3 regions of the Paenibacillus sp. CFBP13512 genome follow, and region 1 is predicted to be linked to each of the others. Evidence: riboswitches for the same ligand, from Rfam matches in the RefSeq annotation. Region 1 holds a riboswitch; each other region holds the start of a gene.
The links. Region 1 has a riboswitch for S-adenosylmethionine ahead of PaeCFBP13512_RS02170 (2-hydroxyacid dehydrogenase). Riboswitches for the same ligand answer to the same signal wherever they lie in the genome.
Positions count from the first base shown of each region.

Region 2: another riboswitch for S-adenosylmethionine. It lies ahead of metA (homoserine O-acetyltransferase MetA); the one in region 1 lies ahead of PaeCFBP13512_RS02170 (2-hydroxyacid dehydrogenase).
Region 3: another riboswitch for S-adenosylmethionine. It lies ahead of PaeCFBP13512_RS13730 (methionine ABC transporter ATP-binding protein); the one in region 1 lies ahead of PaeCFBP13512_RS02170 (2-hydroxyacid dehydrogenase).

Region 1 covers NZ_QGAD01000001.1:493,257-496,545, reverse strand. The annotation lists gene PaeCFBP13512_RS02175 (molybdopterin oxidoreductase family protein) at 1-1,187, opposite strand, end outside; SAM riboswitch class I at 1,410-1,501, shown strand; gene PaeCFBP13512_RS02170 (2-hydroxyacid dehydrogenase) at 1,747-2,775, shown strand; gene PaeCFBP13512_RS02165 (FGGY-family carbohydrate kinase) at 2,747-3,289, shown strand, end outside.
Region 2 covers NZ_QGAD01000004.1:204,077-207,365, forward strand. The annotation lists gene corA (magnesium/cobalt transporter CorA) at 48-983, opposite strand; SAM riboswitch class I at 1,450-1,585, shown strand; gene metA (homoserine O-acetyltransferase MetA) at 1,722-2,663, shown strand; gene PaeCFBP13512_RS07495 (aminotransferase class I/II-fold pyridoxal phosphate-dependent enzyme) at 2,712-3,289, shown strand, end outside.
Region 3 covers NZ_QGAD01000008.1:192,703-195,991, reverse strand. The annotation lists gene PaeCFBP13512_RS13735 (COX15/CtaA family protein) at 36-935, shown strand; SAM riboswitch class I at 1,117-1,279, shown strand; gene PaeCFBP13512_RS13730 (methionine ABC transporter ATP-binding protein) at 1,463-2,479, shown strand; gene PaeCFBP13512_RS13725 (methionine ABC transporter permease) at 2,479-3,147, shown strand; gene PaeCFBP13512_RS13720 (MetQ/NlpA family ABC transporter substrate-binding protein) at 3,277-3,289, shown strand, end outside.

The DNA of each region.
Region 1 (3,289 bases):
GATTCAGGAGTGACAACAGCAGGATTCGAATTATACACATACAGAGACTGTACAGGTTCAGATTCTTCTAATAATACACGACCTAATTGGTTCATATTGAAAGAGCGCGTATTGCGATTGATGAGCAAGTCTGGACGCTGTAATGCTTCTTCGTTAAAGCTAAGCTGGAATGTATTGGATTTGATTGCACCACCGCCACGTACTAACCATTGCCCTGTAATCGCAGGCAGACACGTAATGGTACGTACATTCATACCACCATTGTCATGATGTTGTAATCCATTTCCGATGCGAATTAGAGCAGGGCTGGCATCTCCATACATACGTGTTAAACGATACAGATCATCGACAGGTACGCCTGTAATCGCAGATACTGTGGCTGGATCGTATTGTTTCACATGCTCACGAAGTTGTTCATGCCCTACAGTATATTGCTCCATAAAAGCTTGGTCTACTTTATGTTCGGCAAATAAAATATGCATCATGCCTAGAGCAAGTGCACTATCCGTCCCCGGCAAAATAGGGATAAACCAATCTGCTGATCGACCGGTTTGATTTTTGTGAACATCGATAACAATCACTTTAGCGCCTTTTTTGCGAGCTTGTTGAGCTAAAGTGACTTGATGCATATTAGTACTTACTGCATTGATTCCCCAGAAAATAAAAAGCTGTGTATCTACAGTATCTTCAGGATCGGTACCGATACTGCCACCCATTGTATATTTATATCCTGCTGAACCGGCAGCTGTACAAATCGTACGTTCTAATAGACTTGCACCCATATGATGGAAAAAGCGACGATCCATACCTTCTGCTGACAGATTACCCATATTTCCGTAGAAACTGTAAGGAAGAATACTTTCAGGACCTGATGTAGCAATCATTTGTTTCCAATTCGATGTAATGGTAGAGATAGCGTCTTCCCACGAAATAGGCTCAAATGATCCTTCTCCTTTAGCGCCAACACGTTTAAGCGGAGTCGTCAGACGCTTTGTATCATAGATACGTTCAGCCATATTGCGAACTTTATTGCAGATATTGCCTTTAGTAACAGGATGATTAGGATCGCCTGCAATTTTGACGATTTTACCCTTTTCTTTATGAACAAGCAGTCCGCATTGATCGGGACAATCGAGTGAGCAGACAGAAGGAAATACCCCATCTTGTTGATCAATATAAGTAGACATATACCAAGCTCCTTTCAAAATACATCAAACAATTTAAATTATACATACGATGTGTACATGTTGTATTTATCATAAATCAAATTTTAGATTTAATGTTGACTTTTTTACTAGGTTTAATTAGAATTAAGAAAATTATTTCGAATTCGACAAAATTAGATGTTTTATACCTTATCGTGTCTGATCCTGATTTGCAAGTTTTTTCGACAACTGCATACATTAGATTTTCTATCCAGAGAGGTGGAGGGACTGGCCCTACGAAACCTCGGCAAAAACGTGCCAATTCCAGCAAGCTTGAATCGCTTGGGAGATAGGAAAGCAGGATGAATTATTGCATTAGCTGTTTGTAGATATACAACAGTATAGTGAATATTTAGATAACCTCTTTCCTTGATTTGGGAAAGAGGTTTTTTTATATTTTATCCTTTTACTCATCATATCTATATCTCAAATGATCCTTCCATTTGGATCAAAAGGAGAACATGCTATAAGTTTATACTTTCTTACTTTAAAGCTTCACTTAAATAACACTGCACCTAAGTGTACCAAAGGAGATTCAATAATGAAAATATTAATTACTGCCCCTTATAACGAGCAAGGTCGTCAGCAACTCGCGGATACTTTTGGAGAAGTTATCTATCGTTGTTGGAAAGATCATGGACAAGCCTATCAAGAAGACGAATTAATTTCTTTATTACAAGAAACACAAGCAGATGGACTGATTGCAGAACTTGATCTGGTGACTGAAAAAGTTATTCAATCGGTGCCCAATCTACAATTTATCGGTGTCTGCCGGGGAACACCTTCCAATGTAGATGTTCCTGTTGCCACCAAACACTGTATTCCAGTCTTTTATACGCCTGCCCGTAATGCACAGGCTGTAGCAGAAATGGTTGTAGGCAGTCTGATTACTTTTCTACGTCGTATTATTCCATCCAGCCAATGGTTGGAAGACAAACAATGGCAAAGCGGCAGTTTAACCGCTTATCTCAAATTCAAAGGTAATGAACTAGCAGGGAAAACCGTAGGTATGGTCGGTTTTGGAGCTGTAGCTCAGCGTACCGCAGGTATTCTACGTAGCTTTCCTTGTGATATTCGTTATTACGATCCTTATGTGACAAGCCCAGATCCACGTGATCAGAAAGTATCGTTAGAGGAGTTATTTTCAACCAGCGATATCATATCAATTCATTTACCGGTCACTGAAGATACCAAAGGATTGATCGATAAAACATTATTACAATCGATGAAAAGCGACGCTATTTTTGTAAATACGGCTCGTTCGATTGTGGTAGATCATGATGCACTGGTTGAACGGTTACAACAGAATCAGATTCGTGGAGCGATTATTGATGTATTTGATCAAGAACCACCACTTCCCAAAGATTATGAATTGATTTCATTGCCGAATGTATTAGCCATTCCGCATCTAGCAGGTGCTACTTATGAAGTAGAAGATCATCATGTAGAGATTATGAATACCGCGTTAATTGATTGGTTCGAACATCAGCAGACCGATGTGAAAGTGCTCTACAATAAAGCAATCTTGGAGGATATGAACAATGACACAACAAGCTTATCTAGTCTTTGATATTGGTACAGGTAATGCCCGTGTAGCCGTTGTTGATATCCATGGGAACGTATTATCGATCGAACGCGCTGATATTGTCTATCATAATGATGAACAGTATCCAGATGCACGTCACTTTGTACCTGAAGTATTGTGGGAACAGATTGCCGGGTTGACGAAGGTAGCATTATCTAGAGTACCTGATATTCATATCACAGCGATTACTTCGACTAGTCAACGTCAAGGGATTGTATTGATCGACGAAGCAGGAGAATCGTATTTAGGATTACCGAATATTGATAACCGTGGACGAGAGTGGGAAGAACAGTATACAGATCTATCGTCTATTTATCATAGAACAGGAAGAACACCATCTGCTTTATTTTCAGCGATGAAATTAGTCGGGTTACGCGAACGCCGTTCAGAGCAGTATCAACGGTTACATCGTTTGACAAGTATTAGTGATTGGGTGACATATACGCTCAGTGGATCGTTAAGTTATGAACCTTCTCAAGCATGTGAGACTCTTTTATAC
Region 2 (3,289 bases), on a different contig from region 1:
TGTCCTTGTTCATCATATGACGATGAATAAGGGCAGCTTTAATCTTTTCAGATCCAATCTTTTTTGCGGAAGGTGAAAAACATCGTTAGACCTAACGTGATCATAATCCCGATAACGAGCGGATAACCGAAGCGCCAATGTAATTCAGGCATATCTTCAAAGTTCATCCCATAAATACCGGTAATCACAGTCAATGGCATAAATATTGTTGTAATAGCTGTAAAGACACGCATAATTTCATTCGCTCGGTTCGAAATACTGGACTGATAAGCTTCTCGTAAGTTACCCATCAGATCGCGGAACGTATCGAACATCTCAGAGACTTTGACAGCATTTTCGTATACATCACTGAAATATTTTTGCAATTGATCGTCAATTAAGCGTAAGTCTTTTTTGTTCAATGTATTGATTACTTCACGCTGTGGTCCCAATACACGCTTGAGCCATAGAATTTCTCCACGTAGACCAATAATTTCATTCAAATGCGACTTTTTGGTATGCATCAATATATTTTCTTCCAACAGTTCGATTTGATCTTCAATCCGATCACCAACAGCGAAGTAATTATCAACCACCAGATCGACTAATAAATACATAAATTTATCGGCGCGACTCACTTCTTCTTCCCATAAAATAGGCTTGAGTACACGCAATTCATTAATTTTCTGCTTGGTGACTGTAATAATATAATGCCGTCCTAGAAAAATATTCAAGGCGCGCAAAAAAATCTCTTCGTTATCAAAACGAATACTGTTCACAACAATAAAGTAATGACTTTCATAAATCTCGATCTTCGGGCGTTGTTCTTCTTCACTTAGACAATCTTCTACAGCCAGATCATGGAGCATAAAGAGCGGTTGTAGTTCAATCAAATCTTCCAAATCTGCATCGATCCAATAAAATCCTTCTTCAGGTGCGATCAGTGTGTCGGTAATATTTTCTACTGGAGTGAATGCTCCAGCATTGACGTGCCGAACTTTCATTGTGTTCTACCCCTTTATTATGAAATGAGCAGGGAAAGAAGCGGCAACCGCACACTTATTTACAAAGCTTCGCTATAATTTATGAAAAACGGAGAAGATTTTTCAATAATGGCGCGTTACTCAAGTGCCCTATGGTTGTCGTTTGTTTCCTGCAATTTGTCCATCCGTCCTGCTGCCAACTGGGCCTCGGGTCGCCTTCCATTTTGAAATTCACCTCTTTGTTATCTATATATTTATGAAAACTATGAAAAAACGTCAAATACTTGTTAAGTATACCGTGGTCATGGAAGCCTTTCAAGCTTAAATAAGAATCCTGCTTGGAAATCAACCAATACAGTTACCAACAACCTATTTATCGGTTCAAAACAAGACATTTTTGACAGCACTTGACGACAGACGGTAGAATAGTATAAATTATGGTATAAGAAAAGTATTGAATTAATGTAATTACAAATTGAATAAGCAAATCTTATCAAGAGCAGGTGGAGGGACTAGCCCGATGAAACCCGGCAACCGGCGGTATGACCGCACGGTGCTAATTCTTGCAGAGATATAAGTTTGAGAGCATTATTTTAGACTTAATATCTGCTGACAGATGAGAGAGGCGTCTATTATATACGCGACAATATCGCAAATGACCTTTCTCAAGTATCAGGAGAAAGGTCATTTTTGTATATACGCATAATGAAGCTTTCTCCTGAATGATAAGAAATACACACATCCAAGGAGTGAATGAAGATGCCAATTAAGATTCCGGATAGCTTACCCGCCAAAGAAGTATTAACAGGTGAAAATATTTTCGTCATGGACGACAGTCAAGCTTTTCAACAGGATATTCGTCCATTACGGATTGCTATTTTAAATCTAATGCCTACGAAAGAAACAACCGAAACCCAATTATTGCGCTTGCTAGGAAATAGTCCGCTTCAAATCGATATTTATTTATTACATGCGCAATCGCATACATCGAAGAATACATCTACTGAATATTTGAACTTATTTTATAAAACGTTTGAAGAAGTCAAACATCTTCGCTTTGATGGTCTGGTCGTGACGGGTGCTCCTGTAGAAACGATGGATTTTGAAGATGTGAATTATTGGGAAGAGATTCAAGATATTTTTGATTGGAGTAAAAAGAACGTCACTTCAACCATGCATATCTGTTGGGCTTCACAAGCAGGTCTTTATCATCATTTCGGTGTACCCAAAGTAGATTTGGAAGAAAAATGTTTTGGTGTATTTCCACACACTTTAAATAAAGAAAATGTAAAATTACTACGAGGATTTGATGAGTTATACTTTGCGCCTCATTCTCGTCATACCGAAGTACGTCATGAAGATATTGCCAAGATTCCTGAATTAGAAATCTTATCAGAATCAGAAGAAGCTGGCGTATATCTAGCGGCAACTAAAGACGGCAGTCAAATTTTTGTGACAGGGCATTCGGAATATGATCCATTGTCACTGAAATGGGAATATGAACGTGATATCGCCAAAGGAATGGATGTCGCACCACCGAAAAATTATTTTCCAAATAATGATCCATCGCGTACACCACCATCCACATGGCGTGCGCATGCGAACTTATTATTTTCCAACTGGCTGAATTATTATGTATACCAAGAAACACCTTATGATTTGGAAAGTGCTAAAGCTGAAGCTGGTAATTACTGTATCTAAATTTGTGATAAACCCAATCGATTGTTATTCCAGAGGAGGAATTATAGTATGACGGATCATCATTCAAGCGAACGAACTCTTAACATTGAAAGCAGATTGGCACAGATCGGTTCTATCAATGAACCGACAACCGGAGCGATTAATTTTCCTATTTATCAATCGACCGCATTCCGTCATCCCGCTCTTGGTAAAAGTACAGGCTTTGATTATATTCGTACAACCAATCCAACTCGCGCTGTACTTGAACAAGCCGCAGCAGCATTAGAATCAGCAGATGCAGGATTTGCCTGTAGTTCCGGTATGGCTGCTTTGCAAACGATCTTTGCGCTGTTCGGTCAGGGAGATCATCTGGTCGTATCGCTTGATCTGTATGGCGGCACATATCGTCTTTTGGAACGTATTTTATCCAAATTTGGAGTGACTGCTTCTTATGTAGATACCAATGATCTAGAAGCATTAGAAAAAATAGTTCAACCCAATACCAAAGCTGTATTTATCGAGACGCCAACCAATCCTTTAATGATGGTAACTGATATTCAAGCCGTTGCTACATGGGCGAAAAGTCATCAATTGCTGACGATCGTTGATAACACGCTGTTGACTCCTTTTTTCCAGCGTCCGATTGA
Region 3 (3,289 bases), on a different contig from region 1:
ATCTAAAATGGTTGAGCTTTATCACCTGTGTTGTTATGTTTTTAGCAACAATGGGGGGACTTGTAGTAACGAAATCAGGTTCAGGGCTCGGTTGCGGAACAGAATGGCCGCTATGTCATGGCAAATTTGTACCAGCGTATACGATTTCTTCACTTATCGAGTATTCGCATCGGGCAATTAGTGCTTTAGCGGGCTTAACAGCATTATTTTCTTTTATCGGATTTATCTTTTTTAATAAGCATCGTGAGCTTAAAGTATATGCATCATTAACATTACTATTTGTGTTAGTTCAAGCAGTAATGGGCGCATTGGCTGTTGTATTCTCACAATCTGCTCCTATTATGGCGCTTCACTTTGGATTTGCGATGATTGCTTTTGCAAGTTCGTCGATGATGGCACTTGGAGCAAGACGGATGGATCAGCAAAAAGGAGATTTACCGATTCCTGATGAACCACCGGTGAGTAAAGGGATGCGTAATCTGACGTGGTTTGCTACGATCTATACGTATATGGTAGTGTATACAGGTGCTTTTGTAACTCATACCGATTCTAGAGGTGGTTGTTCAGGAGTACTACTGTGTAACGGTTCAATCTTACCGGAATTATCCGGTGGGGTAGCTGTAGCCTTTTTCCATCGTGTAGCAGCATATAGTCTGTTAATCGTAATTGCGGTTCTAGCACACTATGCTTACCGTCGTCATCCGTATAATCCGGGTATTCGTAAGTTAGGTGTAACAGCTATCGTCTTTATCATTATGCAGATTCTAAGCGGAATGTTGAATATTGTAACGATGAAAGTACCTGAATGGTATTTCTTCTCCAGTATGTTGCATACGCTATTGATTCAGATTTTGTTCGGTGTGTTATGTTATATGAGTGTACGAGTATGGCAATTAAGCCGTGGTACACGTGGCAAAATAGGACAGAATCTATAAAAGCAACACTATTAATATGCTTCTGGATACTTTAAAATCAATACTGATTGTGTATAACGACTTTATTAAATAATAAAATATTTCTAATTTCCTTAGGAAATGTTTATTTTTGCTTTGACAAAGCGTGTGAAGTTCAATATACTGAGAAAAGATTTTCATTTTCATTCGAATTTTTCATATTTTCTTATCGAGAGTGGTGGAGGGACTGGCCCGATGAAACCCGGCAACCGATTTTAGAAAATAGATTGCAGTGAATGTAGCAATCTATTTTCCAAAATGTCATGGTGCTAATTCCTTCAAAATGGCATGTGCAGTCAATGCAATGTGATTTTGGCAGATGAGAAGGAAGTATCTCTAATAATAGAGAACCCTTTTCTGCGAAAGGGTTCTTTTTTTGTATAAAGAAGAGAGAAGCGAATACCGACATATATTATAATGAAAATATATCCGACTTATTCGATGGTTTATATATGATTAATGTAATATCGCTTGAGGAATGAAGAGATAGAAGGAAGGAGCACCCATCTGTGATTGAGTTAAAAAATATAACTAAAACGTATGGCAAAGGTAAAAATCTAAGTCCTGCGTTAAGCGGTATCGATTTGAAGATCGAAAAAGGTGAGATTTTCGGTGTAATTGGGCATTCGGGTGCAGGTAAAAGTACGTTAATCCGATGTATCAACTTACTTGAACGTCCAACTTCCGGTGAAGTATGGATCGATGGCGTTGATATGACCAAGCTTAACAAAGCACGGTTGCAAGTGAGACGACGTAAAATAGGAATGATTTTTCAGCATTTCAATCTATTATCTTCAGCAACGGTATATGAGAATATCGCTTTTCCTTTACGCTTGGTCAAAACACCAGAACGTAAAATTAAAGAAAAAGTGAAAGAATTATTAGCTCTGGTTGGACTTGAGAATCATGCAAGTAAATATCCTGCGCAATTATCTGGCGGACAGAAACAACGTGTAGGAATTGCCCGTTCACTAGCAAGTGACCCTGATGTATTACTTTGTGATGAAGCTACTTCGGCACTTGATCCTCAGACCACCAATTCGATTCTCAAATTGTTAGTTGATATCAATGAGCGGTTTAATTTAACAATCATTTTGATTACACATGAAATGCATGTGATTCAGAGCATCTGCGATAAAGTAGCTGTTATTCATCGTGGTGGGATTGTAGAACAGGGTCCTGTCACTGACGTTTTTTTGAAGCCACAGCATGAAGTGACACGTGATTTTATTTTAAATGAATCCAACAATGCTGAACTATTGAACACGTCTTGGACAGCACCAAATGTTCCCAATTCTTTAACTGTTAAAGTTTCATTTTTAGGTGACAAAACGTATCAATCGATTCTTTCGCAAACGGTACGTCATACAGGTGTCGATTTTGCTATTTTGCAAGGAACGATTTCAACATTAAAAAATGTACCTTATGGACAACTGATTGTTCGCTTTGAAGGAACAGAAGGAGACATTAAGCGTACACTCGATGGATTAACTGCTGAAGGTCTGGATGTGGAGGTGATCAACTGATGGGTGAATTGGATTTTTCACAAATCGATTGGAATGAATTCGGTACAGCAACGCTAGATACACTCAAAATGGTAGGTGCTTCCGGGTTATTTACTTTAATTTTAGGATTGCCTCTAGGTATATTACTATTTATTACAGGACGTTCTACGGTAGCTTGGGTACGTTATTTCTATGCGGTGATTGCATTTATCGTTAATATTTTGCGCTCGGTTCCGTTTATCATTTTGATCGTAGCCATATTGCCATTAACGCAAATTCTAGTAGGTACAACAATCGGAGTACTGGGAACGATTCCACCGTTAGTCATTGCAGCTGCACCGTTTTTTGCCAGATTGGTGGAGACAGCACTGCGTGAAGTAGATCGTGGCGTGATTGAAGCAGCCAATGCCATGGGAGCTTCTCTCTGGCAGATCGTCACACGTGTACTTGTACGCGAAGCTATGCCAGGACTACTTGCCGGATTGACAGTGACTGTCGTTGCTCTAGTATCAAATACAGCGATGGCAGGAATGATTGGTGCTGGAGGACTCGGAACACTTGCGATCAACTATGGTTATTATCGCTATGATACAGCGATAATGTTAGTGGCTGTAGTCATCATGGTCATTATTGTTCAGATTCTACAAATGCTTGGCGATCGTCTAGTGGTTCATTTCTCTAGAAGATAAATATAGATAAAGAATCGTCTATATGTGGTAATTCTGCTGAATATTCAGGTAGTCAGATCGACAACAATAAGATGTTCAGCATATCAATAGCATGAATTAAAATACCAAACCAATAAAGGGGTAGAGAAGATGAAAAAATGGA